DNA from 2 places in the Sphaerisporangium sp. NPDC049002 genome. Region 1 is predicted to be linked to the other one. Evidence: riboswitches for the same ligand, from Rfam matches in the RefSeq annotation. Region 1 holds a riboswitch; the other holds the start of a gene.

Region 1 (13,086 bases):
TTGATCAGCTCGCGGGGTATCAGGACGATGACGGTCGTGCCGCCGTAGGGGGAGGCTTTCAGCGTGACCTGGATCTGGTGGCGCGAGGCCAGGCGGCTGACCACGTACAGGCCGAGCCGGGGCGTCCCGGTCAGCTTGAACTCGGGCGGGTCCGCGATCCGGTCGTTGGCCTCGGCCAGGTCTTCGGGGGTCATGCCGAGGCCGCGGTCCTCGATCTCAACGACGTAGCCCCTGGCCACCTCCTGGCCGCTGACGTGGACCGAGGCGTACGGCGGGGAGAAGGAGACCGCGTTCTCGATGAGCTCGGCGAGCAGGTGGATCACGTCGCCGATGGCCCGTCCGGCCAGCTCGGCCTCACCCATGGGCATCAACGTCACCTGGGTGTAGTCCTCGACCTCGGCGAGCGCGCCCCGTACGACATCCACCATGGGCACCGACCGGCGCCAGGCGCGACCGGGGGAGGCGCCGGACAGGACGATGAGGTTCTCGGCGTTGCGCCGCATCCGGGTGGCCAGGTGGTCGACGCGGAACAGGTCGGCCAGCTCGCCCGGCTCGGTCTCGCGGCGCTCCATGGCGTCGAGGATGGTCAGCTGCCTGTGTACGAGCGACTGGGTGCGCCGCGCCAGGCTGAGGAGGATGCCCCGGTAGCTGCGCCGCAGCTCGGCCTGCTCGACCGCGACCCGGATGGCCGTCTCCTGCACGGTGTTGAAGGCCTGGCCGACCTGACCGATCGCGTCGTTGCCGACCGAGAGCGGCGGCGCCTCGGTGGCCACGTCCACGTCGTCGCCCCGGCCGAGGCGCTCGACGACGCCGGGCAGCCGCCGGGCGGCGAGCTCCAGGGCGGCGGTCCGCAGCTCCTCCAGCCGCCGTACGAGGGCGCGTGCGGTGGTGATGGACAGGACGATGGACGCGATGACCGCCAGCAGGCCGAGGCCGCCGGCGAGCGCCAGCCGTACGACGACGCCGATGGCGATGGGCCGCGCGCGCTCGACGAGCGCGTGGCCGCCGTCGGCAACGAGCTTGTCGAGGCGCGAGAGGACCGCTCCTGTGGCCGACTTCCAGCGCTCGCCGTCGATGGAGGCCAGCTCCGGCTGCCCCGTCTCGATGAGCTGGTCCTCAAGGCGGCGGAGCCGGTTGTACGGCTCGCTCTTCACCATCTGGTCGTAGGAGACCTGGTCGGCCGGGGGCAGTTCGGCCGCCGTCCGTGCCATGAGGAACCGCTGGGCGCCCACGGCCTGGGCGAACCGCGAGTGCTCCGTCCCGCTCAGGCCGCCGGCCGCCAGCGCGCCGGCGACCAGGGCGTCCTCCTGCGCGAGGAGCTCCACCGCCCGGCTCAGCTCGACGAAGGTGCGGGTGTCCTTGGCGAACCCGGCGTCGTCCAGCGTGGCCATCGAGTCGTAGACGCGGTACATGGAGTCGATGACCTGGGTGATCGTCGCGGAGGCGCTGACGCGGTCGGTCTGACCGGCGTCGACCTGCTTGCGGAGGGGCCCGAGGATCTGCAGTTCCCTGTACGCCTCGTCGATCCGGCGGTTCAGCGCGTCACCGGCCGCCTGGCGCACGCCGCTGCCGGTGGCCTCGCGGCGGAAGTCGACGCTCGCCGCCTCGGTCCTGGAACGCTGGGCGGCCAGGGCCTCGCGCTGTCGGCTGGAGGTGGGGTCGCCCAGAAGGACCACGGTGAGCCGGCGCTCGCGCTGGAGCTCCACCCTCAGTCGCTCGCTCGGCTGGGCCACACCCGCGTCGAGGGTCTGCACCCACAGGACGTTGAGTCCCTCACGCAGGGTCACCCAGGCGGCGAACCCCCACAGGGCGACAAGCGACACGATCAGCGCCGTGACCTTGGTCCGAACACGCGAGTTGCGGTTGCGCATAACTCCATCCCTGGCGAAAGTCAGGAACCCACATCACGGTTCGGCTAATAACCCTATGTCGCTATATGGCGCCGTATCGCGTGGTAGGACGGTATTTCACCGGATCATACTCGGGAACCCTAGCATGATGCGAAATGGGATACCGACAGTTGCATGTCAATCATGTAAAGATATCCAGTCAGTGATTCTGCTTTATCATTCTCTCTCACGTTTGTCGGATATGCGAGGTCTCATGCTCCGGTGACATGGTTGCGGTCCGACGTCGGGTTACGCTGCGCGAGGTGCAGCGCCCCGAGGATGGCCGCCCTGACGATCGCCACCGGCAGGTAGAGGTCCTTGTCGTGCCACATCGGCGGGTGCTCTTCCGCCTGTTCCCACCCCGGCGCCCCGGGGTCGCCGGAACCGCCCGGCCAGGTCGAGCGCAGGAGGTACGCGTACCCCCTGGCGGCCTGCCGCTCCGCCTGCTCGTACGGCGGGCCCGTCATCAGCAGCAGGTGCATCGCGTACGCGGTCTCCTCCGCCGTGCCGCGCCACAGGCCCCATGACCCGTCCGCGCGCTGCGTCGACAGCACCCAGCGCACCGCTCGCCGTACGGCCTGCTCCGAGGCCGCGCCGCCGAACTCGCCGAGCGCCAGCGCGCAGCAGGCCGTCGCGTAGTACGGCGAGGCGTGCCAGCGGTCCGACCAGCTCCCGTCGGGATTCTGCCGCCCGCGCAGCCAGCCCGCGAGCCGGTCCATCGGCTCGCCGTACCGCGCCCGCGCGCCGGGGCGGGTGGCGACGTACTGGCCGAAGGCGTCGAGCACGTGGGCGTTGACCGTGGTGGAGAAGCCCTGCTCGCCCTGCCACGTGCAAAAGTGCGTGCCCGTGTGGTAGTTCAGCAGGCTGTCGGGCTCGCGCGGGGCGCCGAGCAGCGCCAGCGCGTACAGCGCCACCGAGGTGGTGTCCGCGTCCGCAGGCAGCCCAGGGCCCGCGGCCACGCCGCCGGGGCCGAGCCCCTCGCCCAGGCTCGCCATCAGCTCTTCCGGGACGGTGACGGGGATCCCGGCGCGCGCCAGCCAGCTCAGCACCCAGCCGCGCTCGAACACGGTGATGGGGACGGCGCACGACACGGGCCCGCCGTGCTGAGCCGCCGCCGTCTGGAGGTGCAGCCGCGCCGGGTGGCCGGGTTCGCGCGCTCCGAGGTCGCCGAGCCACGCGGCGGTGGCCGCCGGGGACGCTCCGACGGTCCCCGCCGCCGTCGGGCGGACGCCGGGAGCCTGGAACACCGCGTCGCCCGCCACCTCCAGGGCGTGCGTCAGCTTCTCGGGAAGCGGGGCGCCCGACCGCAGGCGCGCCCGGATCATCTCCAGCCTGGTCTGGTCCATGCCGGCCGGAAGGGGGAGGGGCGGCACCCCCGCCCACGTGCGCAGTCCGTCCAGCGGTGCGTCTTTGAGGTTGCGAAGATGGCGGTTGACCGACGCGATCAGCGACGGGACGATGAGCTCGATCGCCGGCATGTCGGGAAGCGGCGAGCCGTAGTCCCGCCGTGACCAGCGGTACAAGGCGTGCAGTCCCCGGCCCGCCGCCTCGGCCAGGCCGCCGGGGTCGCCGGAGCCCCGCGCCAGCTCCGCCAGCAGGGATTCGGTAGCGCTCAGCGTAGGGACCAGGGCGTAGTCGTTGTGCGGGCCCCAGGCGCCGCCCGGCCGCTGGGCCGCCACCAGGTACGCGAGCCGCTCACTGTGCCCGGCGAGCCAGGGGACCAGGGACACCAGCCGCCCGGTCTCGTACACCGACGGGGAGGCGTTCCCCCACGGCCGCGCCAGGAGCCCGGCCACCAGCGCGCGGGCCTCGGCCATCACCTCGACCGTGCCGGTGGAGGCGGTATCCGCCGTCTGGAACCTGCTCGCCATGTGGAGCGTGAACGCACGGGCGGGCGCGGAGACGAAGTCGTGGACGCTCAAATCGTTCCCCAGTAGTCGGCGAGTCGGTAGAAGCCCGCGCAGAAGTCCATCTGGCGTTCCAGATAGCCGGCGATGTGCGGATGGCTCTCGTGCAGAGGGCCGATCAGCTTCCGGCTCCGCTCGGCCAGCAGGGAGACGTGCCGGTCGACCTCCTCGCGGGTCACGCCGAGCAGCAGGGCGTTGAGGTCGCCCCACTTCAGGTCCCTCTCGTACGTCCCGAGGTCGTTGAGCAGGCGGATCACCCGCTGCACCGCCCAACTGGCCTCGCGGACGCCCGTCAGGTCGTCCGGATCGGAGGGTCCGCCGGTGTGGATCAGATGGGACGCGAAGGCGAAGGAGAAGCCGAGGTTGTCGGCGTTGTCCAGGTACTCCTCCAGCGAGGGCGTGACGCCGGAGCTTCGCCACCCGCGCTCGCGGCTCATCGCGTCCAGCATGCGCTGGAGCTCATCGCGCCAGACCGGGCCGAGCACGGCGAACGCGGGCGCCGCCGCCAGCTCCGCGCGGATGTCGGCGAGGAAGCGGGTGAGCTCGTCCCCGGGCACCGGCTCGGCGCCGCCGGCGACCGCGAGGCACCGGCGGGCGATGGCCTCCACCTCCTCCGTCGAGGTGGCGACGTAGTCCACGAGCCAGTCGAGGGCGAAGGCCCACAGGCACACCTTGTTCGCCATCCGCAGCTGCTCGGCTGTGAACCACGGACCGCTGAACGCCATGGCCATCGACAGCGTGCTCGACAGCGCGGCGTCGAACGGCCGGGCAGGGAACAGCTCGGGATAGGCGGCCAGCCACTCCTGCATGTCCCGCTGCGACCGCCCGGCCACGGCGCAGATGGTTCCCGAGTCCGTCGCCCCCGGCCACCGGCCCTGGCCGGGGGTACGGCCGCTCGCGTCGCCGCCTGTCATCGGGGGTCTCGCGTCGTCGTCTGTCACTGGGAGTCCGGTGTCGTCGTCTGTCACTGGGAGTCTCGCGTCGTCGTCCGTCACCGCGAGCCTCGCGCGGCGTACTCGACGGGAAGGAGCCGCAGCTCGACCTTCCCCCGGGGGCGCAGCAACGCCGTGGGCGCGGGTGTGAACGGCCCACGGCCGAGCAGCGCCGGACGGAACCGGCTCACGATGGAGGCGACCATGAGCGGCGCGTCCATGTAGAAAAGGTGCTGGCCGAGGCACTGGTGCGCGCCGCCGCCGAAGGGGAAGTAGGCGTAACGGTGCCGCCGCCGCTGGTCGTCCGGCGAGAACCGCTCGGGGTCGAACTCCAGCGGCCGGTCCCAGAACTCCTCAAGCCGGTGCGTGGCGTACGGGCTGATCAGCACCATCGAGCCGGCCCTCACGCGCACGCCGCCGACGATCTCGTCCCGCACGGCCATGCGGGGGAACAGCCAGCCCGCCGGGTGCAGGCGCATCACTTCCTGGAGGACCATCTTGGTGTAGCGCAGCTCCGGCACGTGCGAGGGCAGCACGGGGCCCGTGCCGACCACGCGGTCGATCTCGGCGTACAGCCTGGCGGCGACCTCCGGGTGGGCATCCAGGTCCGGCCACAGCCACGTCAGCGTGGTCGCCGTCGTCTCCGACGCCGCCGCGTACACGCTGACCAGGTCGTCGCGGATCTGCCGGTCGTCCCGTTCCTCCCCGCCGGGGCCGCGCGCGCGGCACAGCGCGGAGACGACGTCGAGGCCCTCGCCGGTCCCCGGCCGCTCCTTGGCCTGCCGGATCACCGGGAACACCACGTCGTCGACGGCGCCGACCGCGTCCATGAAGGCCCGGTCGCCCGGCATGCGGAGCGAGTACGGCATGAAAGGCATGAGCAGCCGGAACGTGACCGCCGCGTCGGCCGTGTGGTAGGCGGACATCAGCCGCTCGCTGTCCCGCCGGGAGATCCTGTCCCCGAACAGGACCCTGACGGTGCTCTGGTTGACGATGGCGGCCATCTCGTGCGCGGCGTCGACCGGGCTCCCCGACCGGGCGTGCTCCTCCAGCTCGGCGACCCGCTCGTCGACCGTCTTGGCGACCACGCCGGCCAGCGAGGCGATGTACTTGGCCGTGAACAGCGCCTGGAGGATCTTCCTGCTGGACTCCCAGGAGGGGCCGTCGCCGAGGATGCCGGCTCCGAGCAGGCGGTTCAACGGCCGCCAGAACATGCCCTGGCGGGTGTAGTTGGTCCAGTTGCCGCGCAGCACGTGCTGGACGTGGTCCGGGTGGGTCACCAGATACGGCCGGAACAGGCCGAGCTTCAGCCGTACGACCTCTCCGCCGGCCCGCATCCCGATCTCCGCGAGGCCGTTGACGGGATCGCGCGCGATCTTCGGCATCACCCGGGAGAGGGGGCCCCGTCTGGTCCGCCGGGCCTGCCCGGCGCCGATATCGACCGGCATCTCCACGATCTCCAACCTTGAGCCACCCGGAACCACGCGGCGTGGCGGGACGCCCTTCGTTGGGGGCGCCGATCTGGAAACGCCGCGTGTCACAAGGGCCGCAAACGAGACAAGCGGCTACTGTCATGGCAAATGCCACGTGGTGAATGATCTACCACGATAATCTGACCAGGAGCAAGATTTTCGGTCAGACAAATCACCGGGACCCGGCTCAATGATCAGTTTCGGACACGGGTCCGCGCCGATGACAGGGGGCTGTGCGGCGGCGATGCCGGGCCGGGCCGACGACTTAAGTGGTCTTGGTCGCAAGAGGTTCCGGCCGCCAGGGGACGACCTACCGCTACCAAGCGCTTGCTTTAGGGGTGGGGTTGGTTCGAAACTGGGGCAATGGCCACCAATGCTCCGGTCCGCGACGTGACCGATCATGAGGTCGAATCCTTCAAGGAGAACGGCTGGGTACGGCTGCCGCGGCTCGTGGATCCCGCCCTGGTGGACGGACTGCGCGAGCGGGCGCTCGGTCACCTGCGCGTCCGCTCGCGCGAGCGCGCCACCCTGGTCGACCAGGCGTTCGGCCAGTCCAGGGACGTCGCCGAGTCCGACGAGGCCTTCCACGACCTGGCCTTCGACGCCGCGATGGGCCGGTGCGCCACCCGGCTGCTGCACGGCGTCAGGGGCGTGCGCGTCCAGGTGACGAACCTGCTGATCAAGGAACCTGGCGACGGCGGGCACGGCGCGACCGAGTTCCACCAGGACTTCCCCTGGATGCCGATGGACCGCTCGGCGATGCTGACCGTCTGGCTGGCGCTCGCCGACGTCCCCGCCGAGATGGGCAGCCTGCGGTTCTACAACGGCTCCCACCGGCACGGCGTCCTCGGACGGAGCTTCACCCGCGACGGCGACGACCAGCTCACCCAGCACCCGTGGCTCAAAGCGCTGGAGCTGTCGCCTCCCCTGGACCTGCGGGCCGGCGACGCGACCGTCCACCACGCGCTGACCGTGCACGGCGCGGGGGCCAACCGCGGGGACACCCCGCGCCTGTCGTTCACGGTCACCTACTTCGACGCGGACGCGCTCTACACCGGCACGCCGTACAAGCAGACCGACGGCCTCGGCCTCCGGGTCAACGCGCCCTTCGACCACCCGAGGTTCCCGGTCGTCTCCCATGCCTGACCGGGACGGGGCCGTCCACACGGTCAAAGGACCGGTGACCGGACTCGGGGCGACGCTCATGCACGAGCACATCTTCGGCCTCAGCCCGGAGATCCTGTGGAACTGGCCGGACATCCCCGAAGGATGGGACCTCGACACCCGGGCGCGGGAGGCGGCGGGGAAGCTCGACGCGCTCAAGGCCGAGGGCGTCGACACTGTGGTCGACCTGACGGTGGTGGGCCTCGGCCGGTACGTCCCGGCCGTCCAGCGGGTCGCCGAGCTGACCGACGTCAACATCGTCGTCGCCACCGGGCTCTACACCTACGACGCCCTCCCGCCGTACTTCGGCAACCGCGGCCCCGGCAGCCTCTTCGGCGGCCCCGACCGGCTCGCGGAGTTCTTCGTCAGGGACATCACCGAGGGCATCGGCCGCACCGGGGTGAAGGCAGCGATCCTCAAGTGCGCATCCGACCACCAGGGCATGACGCCGGGCTGCGAGCGGGTCTTCCGGGCCGTCGCGCGGGCGCACCTGGAGACCGGGGCGCCGATCACCACCCACTCCCACAGCGCCTCGCGGGGCGGGCTGGAGCAGCAGCGGCTCCTGGCCTCCGAGGGCGTGGACCTGACGCGGGTCGTCATCGGCCACGCCGGCGACTCCACCGACCCCGCCTATCTCGAAGAGCTGGTCGCCGAGGGCAGCTTCCTCGGCATGGACCGGTTCGGCATCGAGACGATCAGCTCGTTCGAGGACCGGGTCGCCATCGTGGCGGAGATGTGCGCGCGCGGCCACGCCGGCCGCATGGTGCTGTCGCACGACTCCTACTGCTTCAACGACCGGTTCGACCCCCGGGTCGTACGGGAGCGCCACCCGAACTACCACCTGCTGCACATCTCCCGCGACGTCCTTCCCGAGCTGCGCAAGCGCGGCGTGACCGATGACCAGATCCACCAGATGCTCGTCGAGAACCCCCGCAGGATCCTCACCCCGAGGTCGTGATCATGCAGAACACCTCACCGGCCACCGCCACCGACTTCGACGTCACCTCCGACTGGCACGTCGCCGCGCCGTACGACTTCCTGCGCAGGCTCAGGCACGAACGGCCGGTGTTCCACAGCGAGCACCTGGACGCGTACGTCCTGACCCGCCACGAGGACGTGCGCGCGGCGTACGGGGACGCGCGGCGGTTCTCCTCCGAGGGGTCGCTCACGATCTCGCGGAGCCTCGCCGGCGAGACCAGGAAGGTGCTCGGCGACCACGGGTCCTTCCTGTCCAGCTTCGTGGCCAACGTCGACCCGCCCACGCACACGCGGCTGCGCCGTTCGGTGTCCCGGGCCTTCACCCCGCGCGCTGTCACCGCGATGGAGGAGCGGTTCCGGCGGCTCAACGAGGACCTCCTCGACCGGGTGGCGCCGCAGGGCGGGGGCGACTTCGTCGCGGAGCTCGGGCACGTGCCGTCGGCCAAGCTCAGCGCCCGGTTCATCGGCGTGCCCGAGGAGGACGAGGAGTTCGTCAAGGAGCACGTCAAGGACTGGTTCATGCTGTTCCTGTCGCCGCAGCCGCCCGACCGGCAGCTCGTGCTGGCGCGCAGCTTCCTCGAATACCTGGACTACGTCGACAAGCTGGTGGCCTCCCGCGCCGCCGAGCCGCGTGACGACTTCACCTCGCTGATGACCGGGCTCATCGGAACCGAGCTGTCCCACAGGGAGGTCGTCGAGCTGATCTCCACGATCCTGCTGGGCGGCAACGACACCGTGCCCAACCAGCTCGGCAACAGCGTGCTGAGGCTCCTGCGTGAGGACGCCTGGCCCCTGGCCCCCGAGCTGGTCCAGAACGCGGTCGAGGAGTGCATGCGCATCGACGGCTCCAGCCTCGGCTCCTTCCGGTACGCCCTCACCGACATCGAGCTGCACGGCGTGACCATCCCGGAGGGCTCGCTGGTGCTGCTCTCCACCGACTCGGCCGCGCACGACGAGACCGTCTTCCCCGCGCCGGAGGAGTTCGACCTCGGGCGAGGGAACTCCGACGCGCACATGACGTTCGGGTACGGCATCCACTTCTGCGTCGGGGCCGCGCTGGCGCGCCTCCAGCTCCGTACGGCCCTTGAGGTGCTGGGCCGCCGGCTGCCCGGCCTGCGGCTGGTGCCCGGCCAGCCGCTCGCGTACCGCAAGTCCATCGTCGGGCGGGGCCTGCCGTCGCTTCTGGTCGAATGGTGATCACCCCACGCGCGAGGTTCTGATTGGGCTAGTCTCGCGGCGAATCGTCCGGTACGTCGGGGAGCTGAGCGCCGTGGAGCCAGTGGCGGTAGGTCTGATCGGAGCCGGGCCGTGGGCGGAGGCGGTACACGCCCCCGCGCTGGCGGCGGGGCCGCACACGCGGCTCGCGGGAGTGTGGGCGCGCAGGCCGAGGGCCGCCGCAAGGCTGGGAGCCCCGGTCTACGAGCGGGTCGAGGAGCTCTTCGAGGTCTGCGAGGCCGTCGCCTTCTGCGTGCCGCCGGGCGTGCAGGCCGAGCTCGCCGTGCGGGCCGCCAGGGCGGGCAAGGCGCTGCTGCTGGAGAAACCGCTGGCGGCCGACCTCGACGGCGCCAAGCGCCTCGCCGACGCCGTGGGCGAGGCGGGGGTGGCGTCCCAGATGGTGCTCACCTTCCGTTACTCGGCCGCGACCAAGGCGTTCCTCGAACGGGTCCGCGCGATCGAGCCGTTCGGCGGGTACGCCCGCAACATCTCCGGAGCCCTGTACACCATCGACTCCCCGTGGCGAAAGGAGCGCGGCGCCATCCTCGACGTGGGGCCGCACATGCTCGACATGCTCGACGCCGCCCTCGGTCCGGTCGTCGGCATCCGCGCCCACGGCCACCCGCTCGGGTGGACCGGACTGCTGCTGGAGCACCAGAGCGGCGCGGTCAGCGAGGCGTCGCTGACCATGGCCGCCCGCGTCGAGCACGGCTCCTCGCACGTGGCCGTCTTCGGCCGCCACGGCGACGAGACCCTCGACGGCGCGGACCTCGGCTACGACGTCTTCCCCGACATGGTCGCCGAGTTCGCGCGGACCGTGCGGCGCGGCGGCGGCCACCCCCTCGACGCCCGCCACGGGCTCCGCCTCCAGGAGTTGATCAGCGCCGCCGAGGCGCAGCTCGCCTGAGCCGCCGGTCTGGAGTGGTGAGGCTTTCCACCCGTCGTATCCCGTTGCGGCATTGGTTGATACCGTTCGTCTGACGCGCAGCGTGCAGCGAAGTCCGGTGTGAGTCCGGCGCTGTCCCGCAACTGTGAGACCCCTCGGGTCGAGCCAGGTCGCCTGCATGCCGCGCCGACGTCGTCAACCCTCGTGGAAAAGGGTGATCCGTCAGCACACGGGTCTCTCGATTTCCCGGCAACAGGAGGAACTCTCGTGAGGCCCGTACGCACGGCCTTGGCGGGCGCGTTGCTGGGTGCGCTGACACTGGCCGCATGCGGCCAGTCCACCGGCACCGAAAGCAGCGCCACCGCCACCGCCGCCGCCACCCCCGCTCCCGCCGCTTCGCAGGACGGCGGCTTCCCCGTCACCGTCCAGGCGGGCAACGGCTCCGTCACCATCGGGCACAAGCCCGCCCAGATCATCTCGCTCTCGCCGAGCGCCACGGAGAGCCTGTTCGCGATCGGCGCGGGACCGCAGGTCATCGCCGTCGACGACCAGTCGACCTACCCCGCCGAGGCCCCGAAGTCGGACCTGTCCGGCTTCAAGCCCAACGCCGAGGCGATCATCGCCAAGAAGCCCGACCTGGTCGTGCTCGCCAACGACACGGGCGGCATCGTGGCCGCGCTGACCAAGGTCGGCATCCCGGTCCTGCTCGAACCGGCCGCCACCAAGCTCGACGAGACCTACGACGAGATCGCCGACCTCGGAGCCGCCACCGGCAACAAGGCCAAGGCCGACGAGCTCGCCGCGGGCATGAAGCGGCAGATCGACGAGATCGTCGCCGCGGCGCCCAAGGACAAGAAGCTCACTTACTTCCACGAGCTGGACAACACGCCGTACTCGGTGACGTCCAGCACGTTCATCGGCCAGATCTACGGGCTCTTCGGGCTCGCCAACATCGCGGACACGGCCCCCGAGGCCGCCGGGGGGTACCCCAAGCTCTCCAGCGAGTTCGTCGCCAAGGCCGACCCCGACCTGATCTTCCTGGCCGACACCAAGTGCTGCGGCCAGTCCAAGGAGGCCCTCGCCAAACGGCCGGGGTGGGGAGGCCTGTCGGCGATCGCGAAGGACCGCGTGATCACGCTCGACGACGACATCGCCTCACGCTGGGGCCCGCGCGTGGTCGACTTCGTCAAGATCGTTGACGAGGCGGTCACGAAGGCCGCCGCCTGAGACCCGATGGGACACCTGGAACGACACGCCCCGTGAACCGGCACGACCCTGGTACGACGCGCCCTGAGAAGCGGCACGACACCGGTACGACGCGCCCTGTGAATCGGCGCGACGCCGGTAGGTCGCGCCCCGTGAGGCGGCGCGGCGCCGGTACGACGCGCGCGGCGAGGCTGCGGCCGGCGGCGCTGGCCGCGGCCCTCGCCGTGCTCGTGATCTGCGTGATCGCGGGTCTGATGATCGGCGCGGCCGGCGTCTCGCTCAAGGGCATCATGCTCGAACTGCTCGACCGGGTGCCGTTCGTCTCGGTGGACTCCGGGCTGTCGCCGGTCGAGCGGGGGCTGGTCTTCCAGCTCAGGTTGCCCCGCGTGGTGCTGGCGGCGGTGGTCGGCGGCCTGCTGGCCATCGCGGGCGCCGGGTACCAGGGCGTGTTCCGCAACCCGCTCGCCGATCCCTACCTTCTCGGCGCCGCCGCCGGTGCGGGCTTCACCGCGACCCTGATGATCGTGCTGATCCAGGTCGACGGGCTGGTGCCGCTCGCCGCCTTCGGCGGGGCGATCGGCGGCGTGCTGCTGGCGTACGCGCTCGGCAACACGGCGGGCCGGGGCGGCGGCACGGCCACCCTGGTGCTCGCCGGGGTGGCGGTGGCCTCCTTCCTGTCCGCGTTGCAGGCCTTCGTGCAGCAGCTCCGCGTCGAGCAGTTGCAGCGCATCTACTCGTGGATCCTCGGGGGCATCGGCGGCGACTGGACGCAGGTGTGGCTCGTCGCCCCCTACGCCCTGGTGTCGACGGTCGTCCTGCTCGCCCACGGCCGGCTGCTGGACGTGCTGTCGGTCGGCGACGACGAGGCGGTCAGCCTCGGGGTCAACGCGGGGCGCGTCCGGCTCGTCGTCCTGTGCGCGGCGTCGCTGGCCACCGCGTCCGCGGTCGCGGTGAGCGGGCTCATCGGGTTCGTCGGCATCGTGGTGCCGCACGTCGTGCGGCGGCTGGCGGGCGGGTCGTACCGGGTGGTCCTCCCGCTGTCGCTTCTGGCGGGGGCGTCGTTTTTGGTGCTGGCCGACCTGGTCGCCCGCACCGTGCTCGCCCCCGCCGAGCTGCCGATCGGCGTGGTCACCGCGTTCATCGGCGCGCCCTTCTTCGTCGGGGTACTGCGCGCGACACGGTCGGTGGACGCGTGAGCGCCATCGAGGTGCGGGACCTCTCGGTCGCGCTGGACGGGCGGCCGGTCCTGTCCGAGATCGGCCTGTCGGTGGGCGGCGGCGAGTGGCTGGCGGTCATCGGGCCGAACGGCGCGGGCAAGTCCACCCTGCTCCGGGCCATGATGGGCCTGCTTGAGGCGCGCGGCGAGGTCCTGGTCGACGGCGTGCCCGCGCGCGACCTCAAGCCGAGGCAGCGGGCCCGGCTGATGGCGTACGCGCC
Region 2 (6,132 bases), on a different contig from region 1:
TCATCGACGTGGTCTCGGAGGTGATGGCGCGGCGCATGTCCACCGACGCCTCCATCGTCGTGATGGGTGAGGAGGTGGGTGGCGGGCCGGGCCCACCGGGTCGGCGTCGGGGTCGGGCAGGCGTCCGGGCTCTACCTGCTGGCCTATTACCTCGGCAGCTCGGCGTTCGGGGCGATCGCCACCCACCAGTGGCAGACCGGCGGCTGGCTCAACGTGATCGCCGTCTCGGCCGCGCTCACCGGGGGCGCCGGCGTGCTCGTGCTGCTGGCCCGGCGCTTCGACCCGGCCGCGCGGTGATCAGCCGCACAGACGGTCCGTCCACGGATGCTCGCCGTACACCTCCGCGATGGCGCGTGCCAGCCAGCGGCGCTGGGAGCCGTCGAGCGCGGGCAGCGTCTCGGTGAAATCCTGCTCGTCCTTGGCGCGGGGGCGCTTGGCCTTGTAGAACAGCTGGACCTCGGGCGCCAGGTACGGGATGCCTTCCGGCGAGACCAGGCCCAGCTCGCCGATGGGGCGCCGCACCCGGCTGTCGCGCCGCGAGACCCACTCGTCGCCGTCGGACTCGTCGAGCATCACCTGGATGCGCCACGGCTTCTCAGGCCCGGGGCGGCACCAGATGTCGTCGACGGTCTCGGGCAGGATCTCGCCCGGCGCCCAGCGTCGCAGGACCCCCGGGGGATCCGCGGCCCACCACTCCCAGTGCGGCAGCGCCCGCTGCACGGCGAGCTGATCACAACGGAGCAGCAGGATGTCGATGTCCCCGTGCTCCCGGAACGAACGGCCCAGCGCCAGCTCGATGGCGTAGCCGCCCGCGATCCACCAGGGGCCCGGCAGGATCGACAAGAGCGCGGCGACGTCAGAAAGCGGCGCGGGATCCCAGGTTCCCCACGGCGTCTCCCGGCGGATCATGCCCGCCATCTTCGCGCTTGATCACCATCCTTGTATGGATCTTTGAGAATCGGCCGCCATCGATCCCGGGCGAAGGCGCGGTCCACGTTCAGGCGGATTCGTCCGCGCCGCCTTCGATGTCGCCCTCGACCTTGAGGTAGACCTCCTGAAGGTCGTTGAGGATCTCGGGGTCCGGGTGCTCCCACATGCCGCGCCCGGCCGCCTCCAGCAGGCGTTCCGCCATGCCGTGCAGGGCCCACGGGTTGGACTCGGCGAGGAACCGCTGGTTCTCCGGGTCCAGGACGTAGGTGGCGGCGAGCCTGTCGTACATCCAGTCGGCCACCACGCCGGTGGTCGCGTCGTACCCGAACAGGTAGTCGACGGTCGCCGCCAGCTCGAACGCCCCCTTGTACCCGTGCCGCCGCATCGCCGCCACCCAGCGCGGGTTGACGACCCGGGCGCGGAAGATCCGCGCCGTCTCCTCCGAGAGCGTCCGGGTGCGCACCGCGTCCGGACGGGTGCTGTCGCCGATGTAGGCGGCGGGCGCCTTGCCGGTCAGGGCGCGCACGGTGGCGATCATGCCGCCGTGGTACTGGAAGTAGTCGTCGGAGTCGGCGATGTCGTGCTCGCGGGTGTCGACGTTCTTGGCGGCCACGGCGATGCGCCGGTAGGCGGTCTCCATGTCCTTTCTCGCGGGCGTGCCGTCCATGTCCCTGCCGTAGGCGAAGCCGCCCCACACCGCGTACACCTCGGCGAGGTCGGCGTCGTCGCGCCAGTTGCGGCTGTCGATCAGCGGCAGCAGCCCCGCCCCGTAGGCGCCCGGCCTCGACCCGAAGACGCGGGTGGTGGCCCGGCGCTCGTCGCCGTGTTCCGCGCGGTCGGCCACCACGTGCGCCCGTACGAAGTTGACCTCCTCCGGCTCCTCCAGCCCGGCGACCAGCCGCACCGCGTCGTCCAGCATCACGACGACGTGGGGGAACGCGTCGCGGAAGAAGCCGCTGATCCTGACGGTGACGTCCACGCGGGGGCGGCCCAGCTCCTCGTGGGGGATCGGCGCGAGGCCGGTGACCCGGCGGGACGCCTCGTCCCACACCGGTCGTACGCCGAGGAGCGCGAGCACCTCGGCCACGTCGTCACCGGAGGTGCGCATGGCGCTGGTCCCCCAGATCGACAGGCCCACCGAGCGCGGCCAGTCGCCGGTGTCGGCGCGGTAGCGTGCGAGCAGCGAGTCGGCCATGGCCTGCCCCGTCTCCCAGGCAAGGCGGCTCGGCACGGCCTTGGGGTCGACCGAGTAGAAGTTCCGGCCGGTGGGCAGCACGTTGATCAGCCCGCGCAGCGGCGACCCGCTCGGCCCCGCCGGCACGTACCCTCCGTCGAGCGCGTGCAGCACGGCGCCGATCTCGTCGCTGGTCCTCGCCAGCCGCGGAACGATCTCGGTGGCCGCGAAGCGCAGGATCCGCCCGGCCATCGGCGGTACGGCCACCCCCGCCGCCTCCCCGGCCACCGGCGGTACGGCCGCGCAGACCTCCTCCACCGCGCCGGGATCCCAGCCGCGCTCCTCCATGCCGTGGACGAGCGCCGCCGCGACCGTCTCGGCCCGGTCGGTGTCGGCCCGCGCGGCGCTGCCGTCCTCCGCCAGGCCGAGGGCCTCGCGCAGCCCGGGTAGCGCCTCGGCCCCGGCCCACATCTGCCGGGCGCGCAGCATCGCCAGCACGAGGTCCTCGCGGGCCCGGCCCACGGGCGCCTGACCCAGCACGTGCAGGCCGTCGCGGATCTGCACGTCCTTGACCTCGCACAGCCAGCCGTCGACGTGCAGCAGGAAGTCGTCGAACTCCGCGTCGTGCGGCCTGTCGTCCAGCCCGAGATCGTGGTCGAGCCGGGCGGCCTGGATGAGGGTCCAGATCTGGGCGCGGATCGCGGGGAGCTTGGCGGGGTCCATCGCGGCGATGGAGGCGTGCTCGTCGAGAAGCTGCTCCAGACGCGCCATGTCGCCGTAGGTGTCGGCGCGGGCCATGGGCGGCACCAGGTGGTCGACCAGGGTGGCGTGGGCGCGGCGCTTGGCCTGGGTCCCCTCGCCGGGGTCGTTCACGAGGAACGGGTAGATCAGCGGCAGGTCGCCGAGCGCGGCGTCCGGCCCGCAGGAGGCGGACATCCCGGCGGACTTGCCCGGCAGCCACTCCAGGTTGCCGTGCTTGCCGACGTGTACCACCGCGTGCGCGCCGAACCCGTCCTGGAGCCAGCGGTAGGCGGCCAGGTAGTGGTGGCTGGGCGGCAGGTCGGGGTCGTGGTAGATCGCGATGGGGTTCTCGCCGAACCCACGCGGCGGCTGGACCATCACCACGACGTTGCCGGCGCGCAGGGCCGCCAGCACGATCTCCCCCTCGGGGTCGCGCGAACGGTCGACGAACAGCTCGCCGGGCGGCGGTCCCCAGTGCCGCTCCATCCCCGCGCGGAGGTCCTCGGGAAGCGTGTAGTACCAGGCCCGGTAACGCGCGGCGGAGACGCGCACGGGGTTGCCGGAGAGCTGCTCCTCGGTGAGCCAGTCCTGGTCCTGGCCGCCCGCGGCGATGAGCGCGTGGACGAGCGCGTCGCCGTCCTGCCCGTCCACGCCCGGCAGGCCGCCCTCGCCCTCGGGCCCGATGTCGTACCCGCTCGCGCGCATGGCGGCCAGCAGGCGGACCACGCTGGCGGGTGTGTCCAGGCCCACGGCGTTGCCGATCCGCGCGTGCTTGGTGGGGTAGGCCGACAGCATGACCGCGATCCGCCTGTCCCCCGGGGGCACTTGCCGCAGCGCGGCGTGCCGTACGGCGATGCCGGCGACCCGGGCCGCGCGCTCGGGGTCCGCCACGTAGACGGTCAGGCCCTCCTCGTCGACCTCCTTGAAGGAGAACGGCACGGTGATGATCCGCCCGTCGAACTCCGGGATGGCCACCTGCGAGGCGGCGTCCAGCGGGGACAGCCCGTCGTCGCTCGCCGCCCAGGTCTCCCGGTCTCCCGTCAGGCACAGGCCCTGGATGATCGGGACGTCGAGCCGGGCGAGCGCCCCCACGTCCCAGGCCTCGTCGTCGCCGCCCGCCGAGGCGGTGGCGGGACGGGTGCCGCCCGCCGCCAGCACGGTGACGACCAGCGCGTCCACGCCGCCGAGAACCTCCATCAGGCCGGGCTCCGCGGTGCGCAACGACGCGCAGTACACGGGCAGCGCCCGGCCTCCGGCGTCCTCGATCGCGCCGCACAACGCCTCGACGAACCCGGTGTTCCCCGCGACATGATGAGCCCGGTAGTACAGAACCCCCACGACCGGCCGCCCCTCACCTTCGGCGCCGTCGGTCCTCTCAAGGACGCCCCAGCTTGGCGTGGGCGCGGGGGCCGCGAAGCCGTGCCCGGTGAGCAGCACGGTGTCGGACACGAACCTGTACAGCTCGGCCAGATTGGCCGGGCCACCGTGCGCCAGATAGGCGTGCGCCTCGGCGCACACTCCACCGGGGACGGTGGACAGCTCCATCAACTCGGCGTCGGGAGCCTGCTCGCCTCCGAGCACGATGACGGGGCGGGGCCCCGCCAGCAGCATGTCCAGCCCCTCCTCCCATACCCGCCGCCCGCCGAGCAGGCGGACGACGACCAGCTCCACGTCGTCGAGCAGCGGGGAGAGGTCCTCGACGGCGAGCCGCGCCGGGTTGTCCAGGCGGTACGGGGCGCCGCTCGCGCGTGCGCTCAGCAGGTCGGTGTCGGAGGTCGACAGCAGAAGTACGGGGAGATGGCGCACGGCACATCCTCACTCGGGGTCCGCGCCCCGGGTCGTGGGTCCACACGGCCTGGAGTCTCCTGGCTTCCGGATCGACGCTCACCCCGGCCTTCCCGCCCGTTGCCGGGCCGTGGCCTTGGATGGGGTTCGCTCCCCGGTGACAGTGGCGGGACCGCGCCGGATTCACACCGGCTTCCTCCTTGTGCCGTCGCTCCCCTATCAGATCACGGAGTCCGACTTATTGCGAGAAGTCGGGTTAACATCCTCAACGTGTCTGTCGTCGACTTTCCGGAGTCCTCGTCGCGATTCCACGTCCGGAAACCCCCGGACAGGTCGCGGGTGGACGCCTGTCCCGGTGCGTTGCAGACGCATCCGGCCGCGGACGGTGCCGTCGCCCGTATCCGGGTGCCGGGTGGCGTCCTCACCGCCGCCCAGTTGCGCGAGCTGGGCGCCGCCGCCACGTCCCTCGGCTCCGGGGTGGTCGAGCTGACCTCCCGTGCCAACGTGCAGGTACGAGGGCTGAACGCCGAGGGGGAGACCGCGTTCGCCGCGAGGATGGCCGCCGCGGGGCTGCTCCCCTCCGCGACCCATGAACGTGTGCGGAACATCCTGGCCTCCCCCATGGCCGGGCTCGACGGTCGCGGCCTGATCGAGGTGGCACCGCTCGTACGCGAACTGGACGAGGCGCTGTGCTCCCGCCCGGCCCTCGCGGGACTGCCCGGCCGGTTCCTGTTCGCCCTGGACGACGGCAGAGGCGACCTGCCCGCCCTCAAGGCCGACCTCACCTTCGTCCCGATCCCCGCGCCGGCCGGCGGAGAGCCGGTCGAGGGGGCGCTCCTCCTGGCGGGAGAGGACCACGGAGTACGCCTCGCCCCGACACAGGCGGTATCCGCGATGATGGCGGCGGCTGAGGCCTTCCTCGCCGAACGAACCGCCCAGAACTCGACGGCCTGGCGCATGGCCGAACTCGACGACGGCCCGGCGAGGATCGCCACCCACCTCGGCGGCTCCGCCCGCGTCGGGACGCCCGCCCACGCCGACGGCCCCACCGGGTCCGGGGAGCACGGCCCCGTGCCGGTGGTCTCCCCGGACGTGCCGTCTTCGCCGCCGCTCGGCCTGGTACACCGGCCCGCGCGGGGGGCCGTACCCGGGCCCGGGGAGAGGGCCGTCCCCCGGGTCGCGCTCGTCGTCATGCCGCCGCTCGGCCGGCTGACCGGCGCCCAGGCGCGAGCACTGGCGACGGCGGCGCAGGCGGGCGACGGCGAGATCCGGCTGACGCCATGGCGTGGCGCCGTCGTGCCCGGCGTCAGCGGAGCGGACGCGGAGTCATGGCTGTCCAGGCTCGCGGCCACCGGCCTGGTCACCGATCCCGCCTCCCCGTGGACCGGGGTCACGGCCTGCACCGGACGACCCGGCTGCGCGAAGTCACTCTCCGATGTCCAGGCGGACGCCGCGTCGATCGCGCACATCCAGGCGACCACCGCCCGCGCGCCGGGCGCCGG

Evidence for each region. Region 1 has a riboswitch for cobalamin ahead of AB0B89_RS21605 (ABC transporter substrate-binding protein). Riboswitches for the same ligand answer to the same signal wherever they lie in the genome.
Region 2: another riboswitch for cobalamin. It lies ahead of cobN (cobaltochelatase subunit CobN); the one in region 1 lies ahead of AB0B89_RS21605 (ABC transporter substrate-binding protein).

The regions. Positions count from the first base shown of each region.
Region 1 covers NZ_JBEZFH010000109.1:9,762-22,847, forward strand. The annotation lists gene AB0B89_RS21565 (nitrate- and nitrite sensing domain-containing protein) at 1-1,871, opposite strand, end outside; gene AB0B89_RS21570 (prenyltransferase/squalene oxidase repeat-containing protein) at 2,102-3,811, opposite strand; gene AB0B89_RS21575 (terpene synthase family protein) at 3,808-4,737, opposite strand; gene AB0B89_RS21580 (cytochrome P450) at 4,788-6,176, opposite strand; gene AB0B89_RS21585 (phytanoyl-CoA dioxygenase family protein) at 6,591-7,346, shown strand; gene AB0B89_RS21590 (phosphotriesterase-related protein) at 7,339-8,322, shown strand; gene AB0B89_RS21595 (cytochrome P450) at 8,325-9,539, shown strand; gene AB0B89_RS21600 (Gfo/Idh/MocA family oxidoreductase) at 9,622-10,464, shown strand; adenosylcobalamin (AdoCbl) riboswitch at 10,527-10,666, shown strand; gene AB0B89_RS21605 (ABC transporter substrate-binding protein) at 10,711-11,670, shown strand; gene AB0B89_RS21610 (iron ABC transporter permease) at 11,889-12,845, shown strand; gene AB0B89_RS21615 (ABC transporter ATP-binding protein) at 12,842-13,086, shown strand, end outside.
Region 2 covers NZ_JBEZFH010000017.1:59,658-65,789, reverse strand. The annotation lists gene AB0B89_RS06560 (hypothetical protein) at 67-297, shown strand; gene AB0B89_RS06555 (amino acid transporter) at 298-909, opposite strand; gene cobN (cobaltochelatase subunit CobN) at 998-4,651, opposite strand; cobalamin riboswitch at 4,685-4,882, opposite strand; gene cobG (precorrin-3B synthase) at 4,901-6,132, shown strand, end outside.